DNA from 2 places in the Acidovorax sp. ST3 genome. Region 1 is predicted to be linked to the other one. Evidence: predicted binding sites of a transcription regulator. Region 1 holds the regulator's gene; the other holds the start of a gene.
The links. Region 1 encodes sigma-54, which starts transcription at its own class of promoters, with help from an activator protein. Its sites were predicted from a motif close to TGGCANGNAANCTGCTTT; they were not measured.
Positions count from the first base shown of each region.

Region 2: a site for sigma-54 is predicted at 5,129-5,146, ahead of DNK89_RS09530 (nitrate/nitrite transporter). Genes of this name have one in related genera too.

Region 1 is NZ_QKVP01000007.1:17,260-24,124, forward strand. It holds gene argS (arginine--tRNA ligase) at 1-1,060, shown strand, start outside; gene DNK89_RS21260 (SPOR domain-containing protein) at 1,076-1,732, shown strand; gene DNK89_RS21265 (thiol:disulfide interchange protein DsbA/DsbL) at 1,825-2,481, shown strand; gene lptA (lipopolysaccharide transport periplasmic protein LptA) at 2,589-3,248, shown strand; gene lptB (LPS export ABC transporter ATP-binding protein) at 3,305-4,066, shown strand; gene DNK89_RS21280 (RNA polymerase factor sigma-54) at 4,155-5,753, shown strand; gene DNK89_RS21285 (thioesterase family protein) at 5,834-6,316, shown strand; gene DNK89_RS21290 (class I SAM-dependent RNA methyltransferase) at 6,313-6,865, shown strand, end outside.
Region 2 is NZ_QKVP01000003.1:43,345-50,209, forward strand. It holds gene aliA (cyclohexanecarboxylate-CoA ligase) at 1-476, shown strand, start outside; gene DNK89_RS09505 (tripartite tricarboxylate transporter substrate binding protein) at 534-1,526, shown strand; gene DNK89_RS09510 (enoyl-CoA hydratase-related protein) at 1,550-2,326, shown strand; gene DNK89_RS09515 (MarR family winged helix-turn-helix transcriptional regulator) at 2,377-2,874, opposite strand; gene DNK89_RS09525 (methyl-accepting chemotaxis protein) at 3,191-4,840, opposite strand; gene DNK89_RS09530 (nitrate/nitrite transporter) at 5,329-6,543, shown strand; gene DNK89_RS09535 (bifunctional protein-serine/threonine kinase/phosphatase) at 6,657-6,865, opposite strand, start outside.

The DNA.
Region 1 (6,865 bases):
CTTCAAGGCCAAGGCCACCGTGAAGGCCGATGACCGCGAGTTCACCGCCAATGGCGACGTGGACGACTATGACAACATCCGCCAATTTGCGGTGGCCTATCTGCGCAACGAGCAGGACAAGGATCTGCAGGCCTTCAACCTCCAGTTCGACGAGTACTACCTGGAGTCCAGCCTGTACACCAGCGGCCGCGTCGAGGCCACGGTGAACAAGCTCATCGCCAACGGCAAGACCTACGAACAGGACGGCGCGCTGTGGCTCAAGAGCACGGACTACGGCGACGACAAGGACCGCGTCATGCGCAAGCAGGACGGCACCTACACCTACTTTGTGCCCGACGTGGCCTACCACATTGCCAAGTGGGAGCGTGGCTTCACCAAGGTCGTCAACATCCAGGGCACAGACCACCACGGTACCATCGCCCGCGTGCGCGCTGGCCTGCAGGCGGCCGATGTGGGCATCCCCAAGGGCTACCCCGACTACGTGCTGCACACCATGGTGAGGGTGGTCAAGGGCGGTGAAGAGGTCAAGATCAGCAAGCGCGCGGGCAGCTATGTCACGCTGCGCGATCTGATCGAGTGGACCAGCAAGGACGCCGTGCGCTTCTTCCTGCTCAGCCGCAAGCCCGACACCGAGTACACCTTCGATGTGGACCTGGCGGTGGCACAGAACAACGACAACCCGGTCTACTACGTGCAGTACGCCCACGCGCGCATCCAGTCCGTGCTGCGCGCCTGGCAGGAGGCGGGCGGTGGCGACGTAGCGTCGCTCCAGGACGTGGACCTGTCGGCTCTGGAAGGCCCGCAGGCCCAGGCCCTGATGCTGCAGCTGGCCAAGTACCCCGAGATGCTCACGGCTGCTGCCGAGGGCGAAGCCCCGCACGATGTGACCTTCTACCTGCGCGATCTGGCCGCCAGCTACCACAGCTATTACGATGCCGAGCGCATCCTGGTGGACGACGAGGTGGTGAAGAAGGCGCGCCTGGCGCTGGTCGCTGCCACCGCCCAGGTATTGCACAATGGCCTGGCGGTGCTGGGCGTGTCGGCCCCGGCCAGAATGTAAGCAGTTACTACCAATATGAAAAAGCAACAGACGGGCGGGACCATTGTCGGCTTCATCGTCGGGGTCATTGTGGGCCTGGGCGCGGCGCTGGCCGTGGCCGTGTACGTGACCAAGGTGCCGGTGCCGTTCCTGAACAAGGGCAACGGCCGCGGCGCAGACATGGACGCTGCGGAGTCCCAGAAAAACAAGAACTGGGACCCGAACTCGCCGCTGTATGGCAAGAACCCGGCCCGCCCTGCGGCGCCTCCGGTGGCCGCAGCTGCGTCAGCCCCTGCGTCGGCACCAGCGCCTGAGGTGCGCGCCGCCGCATCGGCCGCCAAGCCGGCTGCGAGCAAGCCAGATGCCAAAGCCGAGGCCAAGGCAGAGAGCAAGCCGGGCGCAGACCCGCTGGGCGACTTGGCCGTGGCCAAGGCAGCCGCCAAGGGCAGCGTGGACCCTTTTGACTACTTTGTGCAGGCAGGTGCCTTCCGCACCCAGGCCGACGCCGACGCCCAGCGCGCCAAGCTGGCCATGCTGGGCTGGGAGGCCCGCGTGAGCGAGCGTGAGCAAAATGGCCGGGCGGTGTTCCGGGTGCGCATCGGCCCCTTCACCAAGCGGGACGATGCCGAGGTGCTCAAAGAGAAACTCGACGGCGCCGGGCTGGAATCGGCGCTGGTGCGCGTGCAGCGCTGAAGCGCTTGCAAAAGCGGCGCCACCGCCAGGGCTGAACTTTTTGTAAAGGGATGTCTCACATCCCGCATACCTGAACCAGGAGAGTCTTTGTCATGAAACGCCGTGAGTTTTCTTTGTCCGCCGCCTCGGCGGTTGCCGCTTCTGCCCTGACGCTGCCAGTGGCCAACCCCGCCATGGCGCAAGCCCGTCAGTTCAAGGAGGGCAAGGACTTCAAGCGGCTGGACAAGCCCGTCGCCCCAGACGCCCCCGCTGGCAAGGTCGATGTGATCGAGTTCTTCTGGTACAGCTGCCCCCACTGCAACGCCTTCGAGCCCACGCTGGACGCCTGGGTCAAGGCTGCTCCCAAGGACCTCTCCATCCGCCGTGTGCCCGTGGCGTTCAACGCCAGCTTCGTGCCCCAGCAAAAGCTGTTCTATACGCTTGAAGGCATGGGCAAGCTCGAAGCCCTGCATGCCAAGGTCTTCCGCGCCATCCACGTGGAAAAGGCCAAGCTCGCCAAGGACGACGAAATCCTGGCCTGGGTGACCCAGCAGGGCGTGGACGTGGCCAAGTTCAAGGAGGTCTACGGCTCCTTCAGCGTCGCCAACCAGGTGCGTCGCGCCTCGCAGCTGCAGGATTCGTACGGTGTCGAAGGCGTGCCATCCATGGGCGTGGCGGGCAAGTACTACACCGACGGCACGATGGCCGGCAGCATGCAGACCGTGCTGCAGGTGGTTGAATACCTGGCCGCCACGGCGCGCAAAGCCTGACGAGTGGCCGACCCTGTCGGCAAGCTGTCCCAAAGGCCCGCGGATGCGGGCTTTTTTTCGGGGTAGGTACCATCGGGTGGCTACAATCATTGCAAGATTCGTGCCCTATGACCCACCGCCTACTCCCCCTCCTTGTGCTCGCAGCCCTGACCGGCCTTGCGGGCATGGCACATGCCGAAAAGGCAGACCGTGCCAAGCCCATGAACATCGAGGCCGACGCCCTGCGGCACGATGAACTCAAGCAGACCAGCGTGTTCTCGGGCCGCGTGGTGATGACCAAGGGCACCATCGTGCTGCGCGGCGCGCGGCTGGATGTGCGCCAGGACGCCGACGGCTACCAGTACGGCGTGGTCACGGCCGAGGCAGGCAAACGGGCGTTCTTCCGCCAAAAGCGCGACACCGTGGCCGGAGCGCCGGATGAGTTCATCGAAGGCGAAAGCGAAGTCATCGAATACGACGGCAAGGCCGACAACGTGCGCTTCATCACCCGCGCCGAACTGCGCCGCTACCGTGGGTCGGTGCTGAACGATGAGATCACCGGCGCCGTGATCGTTTACAACAACCTCACCGACGTGTTCACCGTCGATGGCCAGAAGGCGCCTGCGTCTTCGGCTGCGGCCGGCGACGCCCCCACGTCTGGCGGCCGCGTGCGCGCCGTGCTGGCACCCAAGGACCCGCCGCCCGGTACGGCAGCCCCCGCCAAGGCGCCCGAGTCGCCCGCACCGGCGCTGCGCCCCAGTAACACCCTTGGCGGCGGCGCCAAGTGAGCGGGCCCGTGGTGAGTACTGGTCCCGAGACCCCGGCGACCCCTGCGAACAGCCGTCTGGGGCCTGATTCGCAGTCGGGCAGCCGCCTGGAGGTGCAGCACCTAGCCAAGTCCTATGGCAGCCGCAAGGTCGTCAAGGACGTGTCCCTGGAGGTGCAAAAAGGCGAAGTCGTGGGCCTGCTGGGCCCCAATGGCGCGGGCAAGACCACTTCGTTCTACATGATCGTGGGCTTGGTACGCAGCGATGCGGGTGACATCCGTATCGACGGCCAGTCCGTGGCCCACATGCCCATCCATCGCCGGTCGCGCCTGGGGCTGTCGTACCTGCCGCAAGAAGCCTCCATCTTCCGCAAGCTCACCGTCGAAGAAAACGTGCGCGCCGTGCTGGAACTGCAGCGCGCCGACGACGGCCAGCCGCTGTCGCGCGACGCCATCGAAGAGCGCCTGACGGCCCTGCTACAAGAGCTGCGCGTGGACCACCTGCGGGCTTCACCTGCCCTGGCGCTGTCGGGCGGCGAGCGCCGCCGCGTCGAGATTGCCCGTGCCCTGGCCACCCAGCCGCGCTTCATCCTGCTGGACGAGCCCTTTGCGGGCATCGACCCCATCGCCGTGATTGAAATCCAGCGCATCATCGGCTTCCTGAAGGCGCGCGGCATTGGGGTGCTCATCACCGATCACAACGTGCGCGAGACGCTGGGCATCTGCGACCACGCCTTCATCATCAGCGACGGCCGTGTGCTGGCGCAGGGCACGCCGTCCGAGATCGTGGACAACGCGGAGGTCCGAAGGGTGTACCTCGGCGAACACTTCAGGATGTAGACATGGCCCCCACGCTTGTCACTTCGTGTACCGCGCTGCCCCCCGAGGGGGCCTTCGCGCCTTGGGGCGGCCCGGCGGCGCTCAATCAATGAAGCCTGGACTGTCGCTGCGCGTCTCGCAGCACCTTGCACTGACCCCCCAGCTCCAGCAGTCCATCCGGCTGCTGCAGTTGTCCACGCTCGAACTCTCGCAGGAAGTCGAGCAGATGCTCGACGAAAACCCGTTCCTCGAACGCAATGCCGACGAAGCCCCGCGCGAGGAATTTGGCCTGGAAGCCGCCGATACGCCCGCGCAGGCCGACGACTACAGTGCCGATGATGCTATGTTTTCAGGAGCTGCTGGCGCAAGCAGTACTAGCGCTGACAGCCAAAACGACGCTGAAATCTCCGGTGGAGGCTCCGACGAGCCCGACTGGAGCGGCGACGGCACCGTCGAGATGGCGCCCAACGATGCCGAGTGGGGCGGCGACGCCCCAGCGCGCACCCGCAACGACACGGAAGGCGACGAAGCCGATGCCACCGAGCTGGCCCGTTCCCACGAGTCGCTGACGGCCTTTTTGCACCGCCAGGCGCTGTCGCTGCGCCTGTCCGAAGTGGACACGGCCGCGCTGCGTTTTCTTATCGAATCGCTGAACGACGACGGCTACCTCGAAGAGCCGCTGGAAGAACTCGCCATCAGCCTCGCCGGGCCCGACGACCTGGAACAGATCGAAGAGCTGGTGCACCGCTTCACGGTGGCCCAGCGCCTGCTGCAAAGCCTGGAACCTGTGGGCGTGGGCGCGCGCAACCTGTCCGAGTGCCTGACGCTGCAGCTCACGGCGCTGGCGGCCGACGAAGACAGCGACGCCGACCCCGAGACCGTGCAGACCGCTCTGCGCATCTGCCAGCAGCCGCTGGAGATGCTGGCGCGCCGGGACATCCGCCGTCTGACGCAGCTGTGCAGCGAAGGCGGCGTGGCTGGAGAAGAGCGCACCCGCGCTGCCATGGCACTCATCGCCCGCCTGGAACCACGCCCGGGCCGCAAGTTTGCCGACGTGGAGCGCAACATCATCGTGCCCGACGTCATCGTGCGCAAAGCTGGTCGCGCCAATGGCAGCGGCCAGCAGAACTTCATCGTGCAGCTCAACCCCGACGTGATGCCCCGCCTGCGCGTGCACGACATCTACGCAGGCGCGCTGCGCGGCCACAAGGGCGGCGAGGGCCACCAGGGCATGCAGCAGCGCCTGCAGGAGGCGCGCTGGTTCATCAAGAACATCCAGCAGCGTTTTGACACCATCCTGCGTGTGTCGCGCGCCATCGTTGAGCGGCAGAAGAACTTCTTCACCCACGGCGAGCTGGCCATGCGCCCGCTGGTGCTGCGCGACATTGCCGACGAACTGGGCCTGCACGAGTCCACCATCAGCCGCGTCACCACCGCCAAGTACATGGCGACGCCCATCGGCACCTACGAGCTGAAGTACTTCTTTGGCTCCGGCCTGGGCACCGAAACCGGTGGCAATGCCTCCAGTACCGCGGTGCGCGCACTGATCAAGCAGTTCGTGTCGGCGGAGAACCCGGCCAAGCCGCTGTCCGACAGCCAGATCGCCGAAATGCTCAAGGAGCAGGGCATCGAATGCGCCCGCCGCACCGTGGCCAAGTACCGCGAGGCGCTCAAGATCGCGCCGGCGAATTTGCGCAAGGCGTTGTAGCCGCCTCGGCGGCTGGCGCACGGCGCGCCTGCGATGCCGTACCTTTTCTGTTGTTTCCGTATTACCCACCGCAGCCCACCATGGCCCGCATCGTCTTTGACCTTCCCCCGTACTTCGGCTTTGCCACCGAGCTGCAGATCTACATCAGCCACGTGAACCAGGGCGGGCATCTGGACAACGCGCAGCTGCTCACCCTGGTGTCCGAAGCACGCGTGCGTTTCTTCCAGTCGCTGGGCTACCCCGAGGCCGATGTGGGCGGCCTGTCCATCGTGGTCGGCGACATCGTGGCGCAGTACAAGTCCGAAGGTTTCCACGGCGAGACCATGCGGGTGGAGATGGCGCCGGCAGACTTCAATCGCTACGGCTTTGATCTCGTCTTCTGCATGACCGAAAAGGCCTCGGGCCGTGAAGTGGCGCGCGGCAAGATCGGCATCGTCTTCATCGGCAAGGCCAGCCGCAAGGTCGCCCCCATCCCGGACTCCATCCGCCAGCTGCTGCTGGCCCGCGCGGGGGAGCCTGGTTCCCCCGCAGTGCCCGAGCGCGTATCCTCCCCATCGACATGAACCAACTCCAACTTTTTCTCCCCTGCGCCGCAGGCGTCGAGGGCTTTCTGGCCGACGAGGTGCATGCCATCACCGGCCTCACGGGGCAAGACCTGCTGGTGGGCCGGGGCGGCGTGCTCTTGCGCGCCTCGTGGCGCCAGGCCATGCAGCTCAACCTGCACAGCCGCCTTGCCCAGCGAGTGCTGGTGCAATTGGCCCACCGCCCATACCGGTCTGAAAACGACCTCTACAACATGGCCAGCGATGTGGCCTGGGAGATCTGGTTCACCACGCGCCAGACCTTCAAGGTCGAAGTGACGGCCCAGCACAGCCCGCTGCAGAGCCTGAACTTCGCGGGCCTCAAGGTGAAAGACGCCGTGGCCGACCGCTTCCGCCACAAGAGCGGCGTGCGCCCCGATGTGAACACCCAGTGGCCCGACGTGCGCATCCACCTGCACCTGACCACCGACGAAGCCACGCTCTACATCGACACCTCGGGCGAGCCACTGTTCAAGCGCGGCTGGCGCGAGGACAAGGGCGATGCCCCCCTTAAGGAAACCCTCGCCGCCG
Region 2 (6,865 bases), on a different contig from region 1:
GCGAGCCCGGCAAGCTGCTGCTGCGCTCATGCTCCAACTTTGGCGGCTACCTGCACCGCGCACACCTGAACGCCACCGACGCCGACGACTGGTTCGACACCGGCGACCTGGCCCGCATCGACGAGCGCGGCTACCTGCGCATCACCGGCCGCAGCAAGGACGTGATCATCCGCGGCGGCGAGAACATTCCGGTGGTCGAAGTCGAGTCGCTGCTCTACCGCCACCCCGCCATCGCCATGGCGGCCATCGTGGCCTACCCCGACGAGCGCCTGGGCGAGCGGGCCTGCGCCGTGGTGGTGCCCAAGCCCGGGCAGACCATCGACCTGCCAGGCCTGGTGCAGTTCCTCAAGGACCAGAAGATTGCCGTGCAGTACATCCCCGAGCGCCTGATCGTGCGAGACGTGATGCCAGCCACACCGTCCGGAAAGATCCAGAAGTTCAAGCTGCGCGAAATGCTGCGCGAACAGGTTGCCTGAAGGTTGCCACCGTTTTCCCGTCGATCACTACACAACAAACCAGCAGGAGACAACGACATGCTTACACGCCAACCTTCCCCCATCCGCAGACGCCTCATCCAGTCTGCCGCCCTGGCACTCTGTGTCCAGGGCGCCATCGGCACGGCGCATGCGCAGGCCTGGCCCACCAAGCCGGTCAAGATCGTGGTCGGCTTTGCCCCAGGCGGCACCACCGATGTGATGGCACGCGTCATGGCCCAGTCGCTCACCGAAGCGCTGGGCCAGCCGGTCGTGGTGGACAACAAACCTGGCGCCAGCGGCAACGTGGCAGCGGCCGAAGTGATTCGCGCACCTGCAGACGGCCACACCTTCCTGATTGCGCCTACTTCGTTCGAAACGGCCAACCCTTTCCTCTTCAAGCAGAGCATTGCCCCGGCCAAGGACCTCACGCCCATCGCGGGCGTGGGCCGCAGCCAGATGTACCTGGTGGTCAAGCCCCAGTCCACCTTCAAGGACGCCAGGGAGTTTGTGGCCTATGCCCGCGCCAACCCGGGCAAACTGTCGTACTCCTCCGCAGGCCCCGGCACGCCACCGCACCTGGCGGGCGAGCTGTTCAAGAAAGTCACCGGCGTGTTTGCAACGCACATCCCTTACCGGGGCGCAGCCCCTGCATTGCAGGATGTGATGGCCAACCAGGCGGACTATGTCTTTGACCCAGGCATTGCCTTCCCGCACGTGCGCGCAGGCAAGGTACGCATGCTGGCCGTGGCGGGGGCCAAGCGGTCGTCGTTCTTCCCGGATGTACCCACGCTGGCAGAGCTGGGCTTCAAGGGTGCGGAGCTGGACATCTGGTTTGGTATGTGGGCCCCCAATGGCACGCCTGCAGACGTCACGGCCCGCATGGCCCGGGAGATCGCCAAGGTGCTGGCCCTGCCCAGCACCAAGAACCGATATGAATCGCTGGGCGCCGAGCCCGTGGGCCTGGACAACGCCGAGTTCCGCACCCTTCTGACCGAAGAGACCAAGCTGCTGTCTGGCCTGATCCAGGAAGCCAAGATCAACATCGACTGACCCGGCCACCCGCCACACCCACCATGAATGATGCTTTGGTACTGATGGAAACCCGGGGCCGGGTGGGCGTGATCACGCTCCACAGGCCCCAGCAGCTCAACGCACTCAACGACGCCCTGATGGACCAGCTGGGCGCCGCCCTGCTGGCCTTCGATGCGGAAGACGATGTCGGCGCCATCGTCCTCACCGGCAGCACCAAGGCATTTGCGGCCGGTGCCGACATTGCAGCCATGGCCGACTGGTCGTTCATGGATGTGTACCGGGGCGCCTTCATCACCCGCAACTGGGAGACCATTCGCCAAGTGCGCAAACCGGTGCTGGCGGCCGTGGCAGGCTTTGCCATGGGCGGCGGCTGTGAGCTGGCCCTGGCCTGCGACATCATCGTTGCCGCTGAATCAGCCCGGTTCGCGCTGCCTGAAATCAAGCTCGCCATGCTGCCGGGCGCGGGGGGCACGCAGCGCCTGCCGCGCGCCATCGGCAAGGCCAAGGCAATGGACATGTGTCTGTCGGCCCGCATGCTTGATGCGCAAGAGGCCGACCGCTATGGCCTAGTCTCACGCGTTGTACCCGACACGGAGTTGCTGGACCGCACGCTCACCCTCGCGGCGCAGATTGCCGGCTTCTCGCTGCCCGCACTCATGGCCATCAAGGCATCGATCAACCGCGCCTGGGAAAGCCCGCTGACCGAAGGCATTCTATTTGAGCGCCATGCGCTGTACGAACGCTTTGCCAGTGCCGATGCCCATGAGGGCATGCACGCATTCCTCGACAAACGCGCCCCAGCGTTCGAACACCGCTGAGCTGAAGGCCCAGGTCGCCCCCAACCGGCAGGGGGAAGTCCTTAGCAGGCTCAGCCCTCGGACTCCGCGCCAGTATCCAGGCGCTGCATGTTGTCCAGCAGCTTGAGCAGGTAGTGCAGCGTGTGGGTGATGTCTCCCACCGAGAATTCGTCCAGCGCCCGCTCGTAATAGGCATCGATCTTGGGCCGGGCCTTGACCAGCCACGTCATGCGTCCGGACTCGGTCATCTTGATCAGGCGGGAGCGGCGGTCCTTCTCATCGGTCTCCATACAGATGTGGCCATCGCGCTCCAGGCGTCCAATCACCCCCGCGAGGTTCTGGCGGCTGACCAACAGGTAACGAGCCAGCTCGTTCACCCCCATACCCTGCTGCGCTTCTTCGCGCGAAAGGGCACCCAGCACCGCCCATTGCTGCGTGGTCAGCCCCTCGCTCTCCACCGCTCGCGAACCGGTTTTATGCAACAAGTTCGCACATTGATACAGCCGAAAAAACAACCGGTTAGCCAGCTCCATGCGGGCGATCTGTGCTTTGGAATCAGGGTGGTGCATGCGTGAGTTTTTAGTGGGTTATGCAGACTGCAACCGCGCGGCAATCAAGTCAACATATTGTCTCACTTCAACATCCACCCCGCACCACTCCATCACGATCAACCCAACCACCGGTTTTGTCTCTTGCCCTTTGAACTGAATGAGTCCATGCACCCGGTGCGCAACACAGTCATTGGCGATCTGCCGCTGATCGAAATCCACAACCCACCGAAAGCGGTCGCGCAACGGGCCAACGCCCTCGGCACTAGGAACGGGCGGACCATAGGGGAGACAACACCGTCATCGCGCGCTGTAGCGCGTGTGGTTGATTGGGCCCTCAGGCCGCCGCCAGGGCCCTGCTGCTGGATGAGGCCTTCATCTCCTTGCGCAGCGCCACCGCATCGCGCGACTGGGTGGGTGCCGACGCGTCGATGCGGAACACCTGCACCGTCTCGGTCATGGTCTGCGCCTGGCCATTGAGCTGCATGGCCGATGCCGCGTTCTCTTCCACCAGCGCGGCGTTTTGCTGCGTGATGGTATCGAGCTGCGCCACGGCCGAGTTGACCTGCGAGATGCCGCTGAGCTGCTCATTCGACGCGCTGTGGATCTCGCCAATCAGCGTGTTGACCCGGCGCACCAGCTCCAGCGACTCGGCCATGGTCTTTTGCGCTGCATCGGTCTTTTCATGGCCTTCAGTGACCTTGGTGGCCGAGTCATCGATGAGCTGACGAATCTCCTTGGCGGCCGAGAGCGTGCGGTGCGACAAGCTGCGCACCTCTGAGGCCACCACCGCAAAGCCACGCCCCTGGTCGCCAGCACGGGCCGCCTCCACCGCTGCGTTCAGCGCGAGGATGTTGGTCTGGAAGGCAATGGAGTCGATCAGCTGCGTGATCTCGCTGATGCGGCCGGACGCGGCCTGGATCTGCTTCATGGTGTCGGCCACACCGTCCACCGCGCTGCTGCTGCGCTCAGCGACCTGGGTGGCCTGCGTGGCCAGCACCGAGGCCTGGCGCGCGGATTCTGCGGTCTGCTTGACGGTGCCGGTGATCTCTTCCATCGACGCGGCGGTCTGCTGCAGGTTGCTGGCCTGCGCCTCGGTGCGCGACGACAGGTCCTGGTTGCCCTGGGCAATCTCGCGGGTGGAGACCTGCATGTGCTCGCTCTCCTGTCGCGCGTCGCGCACGATGGACAGCAGGTTCACGTTGAGCTGCGCCAGCGCCTTTTGCAGCTGGCCCACGGTGTCGCTGCGCGTGGCCGATATCTTCTGGGTAAGGTCACCCGCCGCCATGCGGTTGGCCCACAACAGCATTTGCGACAACGGTGCCACCGTGACCTGGTGCAGGTAGACCGCCATGCCCAGCGCCAACACCACCACCCCGAGCCACGCCGCCCCCGAGGCCAGCGACAGCGTGTGCCCCCCCAGCAAGGCCGCGCACCACGAAGCCACCACCAGCAGCAGGGTGCACGCCATCATCTTGCCCATGGGCCCCAGTGCCAGGGCACGGCCCACGCGGCCCCAAAGCGTGTCTTTGACCAGCTGACCAGCCGACAGCCGGTGCACCAGCGTGCCGGCTTGTTTTTCGGCCTGCATCTGCTTGTACAGCGCATCCGCCGCCTGGATCTGCTCGCGCGTCGCTTCGGTGCGTACCGACATGTAGCCGGTGGGCTGGTCGCCCTGCATGAGTGGAGTGACATTGGCCATCACCCAGTAAAACGTGCCGTCCTTGCGCCGGTTCTTGACCGGGGCCGACCAGGGGATGCCTTTGGCGATGGTCTCCCACATGTCGCGATAGGCCTCCTCGGGCATGTCGGGGTGTCGCACGATGTTGTGGGGCTGGCCCAGAAGCTCTTCCTTTTCGTAGCCGCTGACCTCAATGAACATCGGGTTGCAGTACAGGATGCGGCCCTTGAGGTCCGTGGTGGACACCAGGGTCTGGCCCTTGGGAAACGCATATTCGTGCTGGCTGACCGGCAAATTGACGCGCATGGGAGCCCCATTTCTTGGGTGCCTTGTCGCTCCAGAACCGGGCAACTCGGCAGTGGAAAAGTCAGGAACATCCTATGACGAATGCCGGGGATTTGAAACAGATAAATAGCGCCGCCATCGCGAATTCACCAGCCTGGTGCGCCACACCAACACTGTGCAGCGCCCTCCGCTGCAATGCACCAATGTGAACAACAGAGAGACCGCTCGCTTCAGTTTTGATAGCTGCAGAGGCTTATCCAGTATTCACAGCACGGCTGGCGGTAGCCCTGGCGACGCCTTTGGCGGCACTGGCATAGCCATTGCTTGCCACTAGGCGCGGCCAACGCTGGCCGCGTGTCAGCCCGGTGCAATGGCGGATTGGGCGAACAGGACGTTGGCGTCTTCATGGAGTGCGTTGGGGCTGGTCAGCCCGCGCGGTCCGTGTGGACGCCTTTTTGTTTTCTGGCCGGGCGAAGGGGTCACCCCCTCAGCCCTTTGCACTCACACCCATGCATTACTTCAGAGAGTTCCTCAAATCCGGCCACGCACCCACGCTGTGGGCGTCGTTTCTGTACTTCGGCTTTTCGTGCGCGGTGTGGGTCATCAACGGTGCGATGGCGCCGTTCATCCGCGAGAGCTTCCAGCTCTCCCCCACGCAAATGGGGATGATGCTGTCCATCCCCATTTTTGCGGGCGCGCTGATGCGGTTTCCGCTGGGCATCCTGGCGCAGTACATCGGGCGCAAGCGCGCCACGCTGGTCGAGATGGCAGGTATCTTTGTGGCCATGGGCTATGGCTACCTGTTCGTGCACACCTTCAACGACCTGCTGGCGCTGGGCATTCTGCTGGGCGTAGCGGGGGCGAGCTTTGGCGTGGCGCTGTCGCTGGGCTCGGGCTCGTTCCCACCGCGCTTCAAGGGGCTGGCCATGGGCATCGTGGGCGCAGGCAATGTGGGCACGGCGGTAGCCGCACTGCTGGCGCCCGCTCTGGCGCAGCAATTTGGCTGGCAGGCGGTGTATGGCTTTGCCGCCGTGAGCGTGGCTGTGCCCGCCGTGGTGATGGCGGTGTATGCCAAGGAGCCCCCCGACCTCGCGCCCCACGCCACATTCCGCGAGCACATTGCCTGCCTGTTTGAAAAAGACGGCTGGGCGTTCAGCCTGATCTACGCCGTGACGTTTGGCGGCTTCATCGGCCTGACGGCCTTTTTGCCCAGCTACTTCTACGACCAGTTTGGCGTGAGCAAGGTGCAGGCGGGGCAGCTGACCATGCTGGCGGCCTTTCTGGGTGCCGCACTGCGGGTGATGGGCGGCTGGCTGTCGGACCACTGGGGCGGCGTCAACACGCTCACGGGCGTGCTGGCCATCACCGCCGTGAGCATGGTGCTGTGTGGCCTGGCCGAGAACTCGCTGCCGGTGACGATGCTGCTGTTTCTGGTGTGTTTTGCTGCACTGGGCGCGGGCAACGGCGCGCTGTTCCAGCTGGTGCCGCTGCGCTGGCCGCTGTCCACGGCGGTGGCGGGCTCGATGATTGGTGAGATCGGCGCGCTGGGCGGCGGCCTCATCCCCAACGGTATGGGCTTTTCACGCCAGTACACCGGCACCTACCTGTGGGGCTTTGTGGGCATTGCGGCGTGTGCCGCTGCCATGCTGGTGCTGCTGCGGGTGATGCAGATCCGCTGGACCCGCACGTGGGCGGAGAAAGGTGGACGCGCGCGCGGCGCGTGAACGGCGTAGCCGTTAGGGCGCGGCAGCACCTTGCCGCATTTCAAGCCAAGTAGGCGCCCAGCGCAATTTCCTCATACCTTGATAGCTATATTTCTAATAGCAAATCAATCGCCTCACCTCGGCAAAAACAGCAGCCAGTACACCAGCAACAGGTTCACCAGCACGCTCACCGCCAACGCGATCTTCCACAGTGCCGTGGCATCGCGTTGCATCAGCGGCTGTGGGCCCGGGGCGGACAAGGGGCGTGACGCACCCCGTTCCAGCGCCAGCAGCAACTCCTCGGCGGTTTCAAAGCGCTGCGTGCGCTGGCGGGCCACGGCCT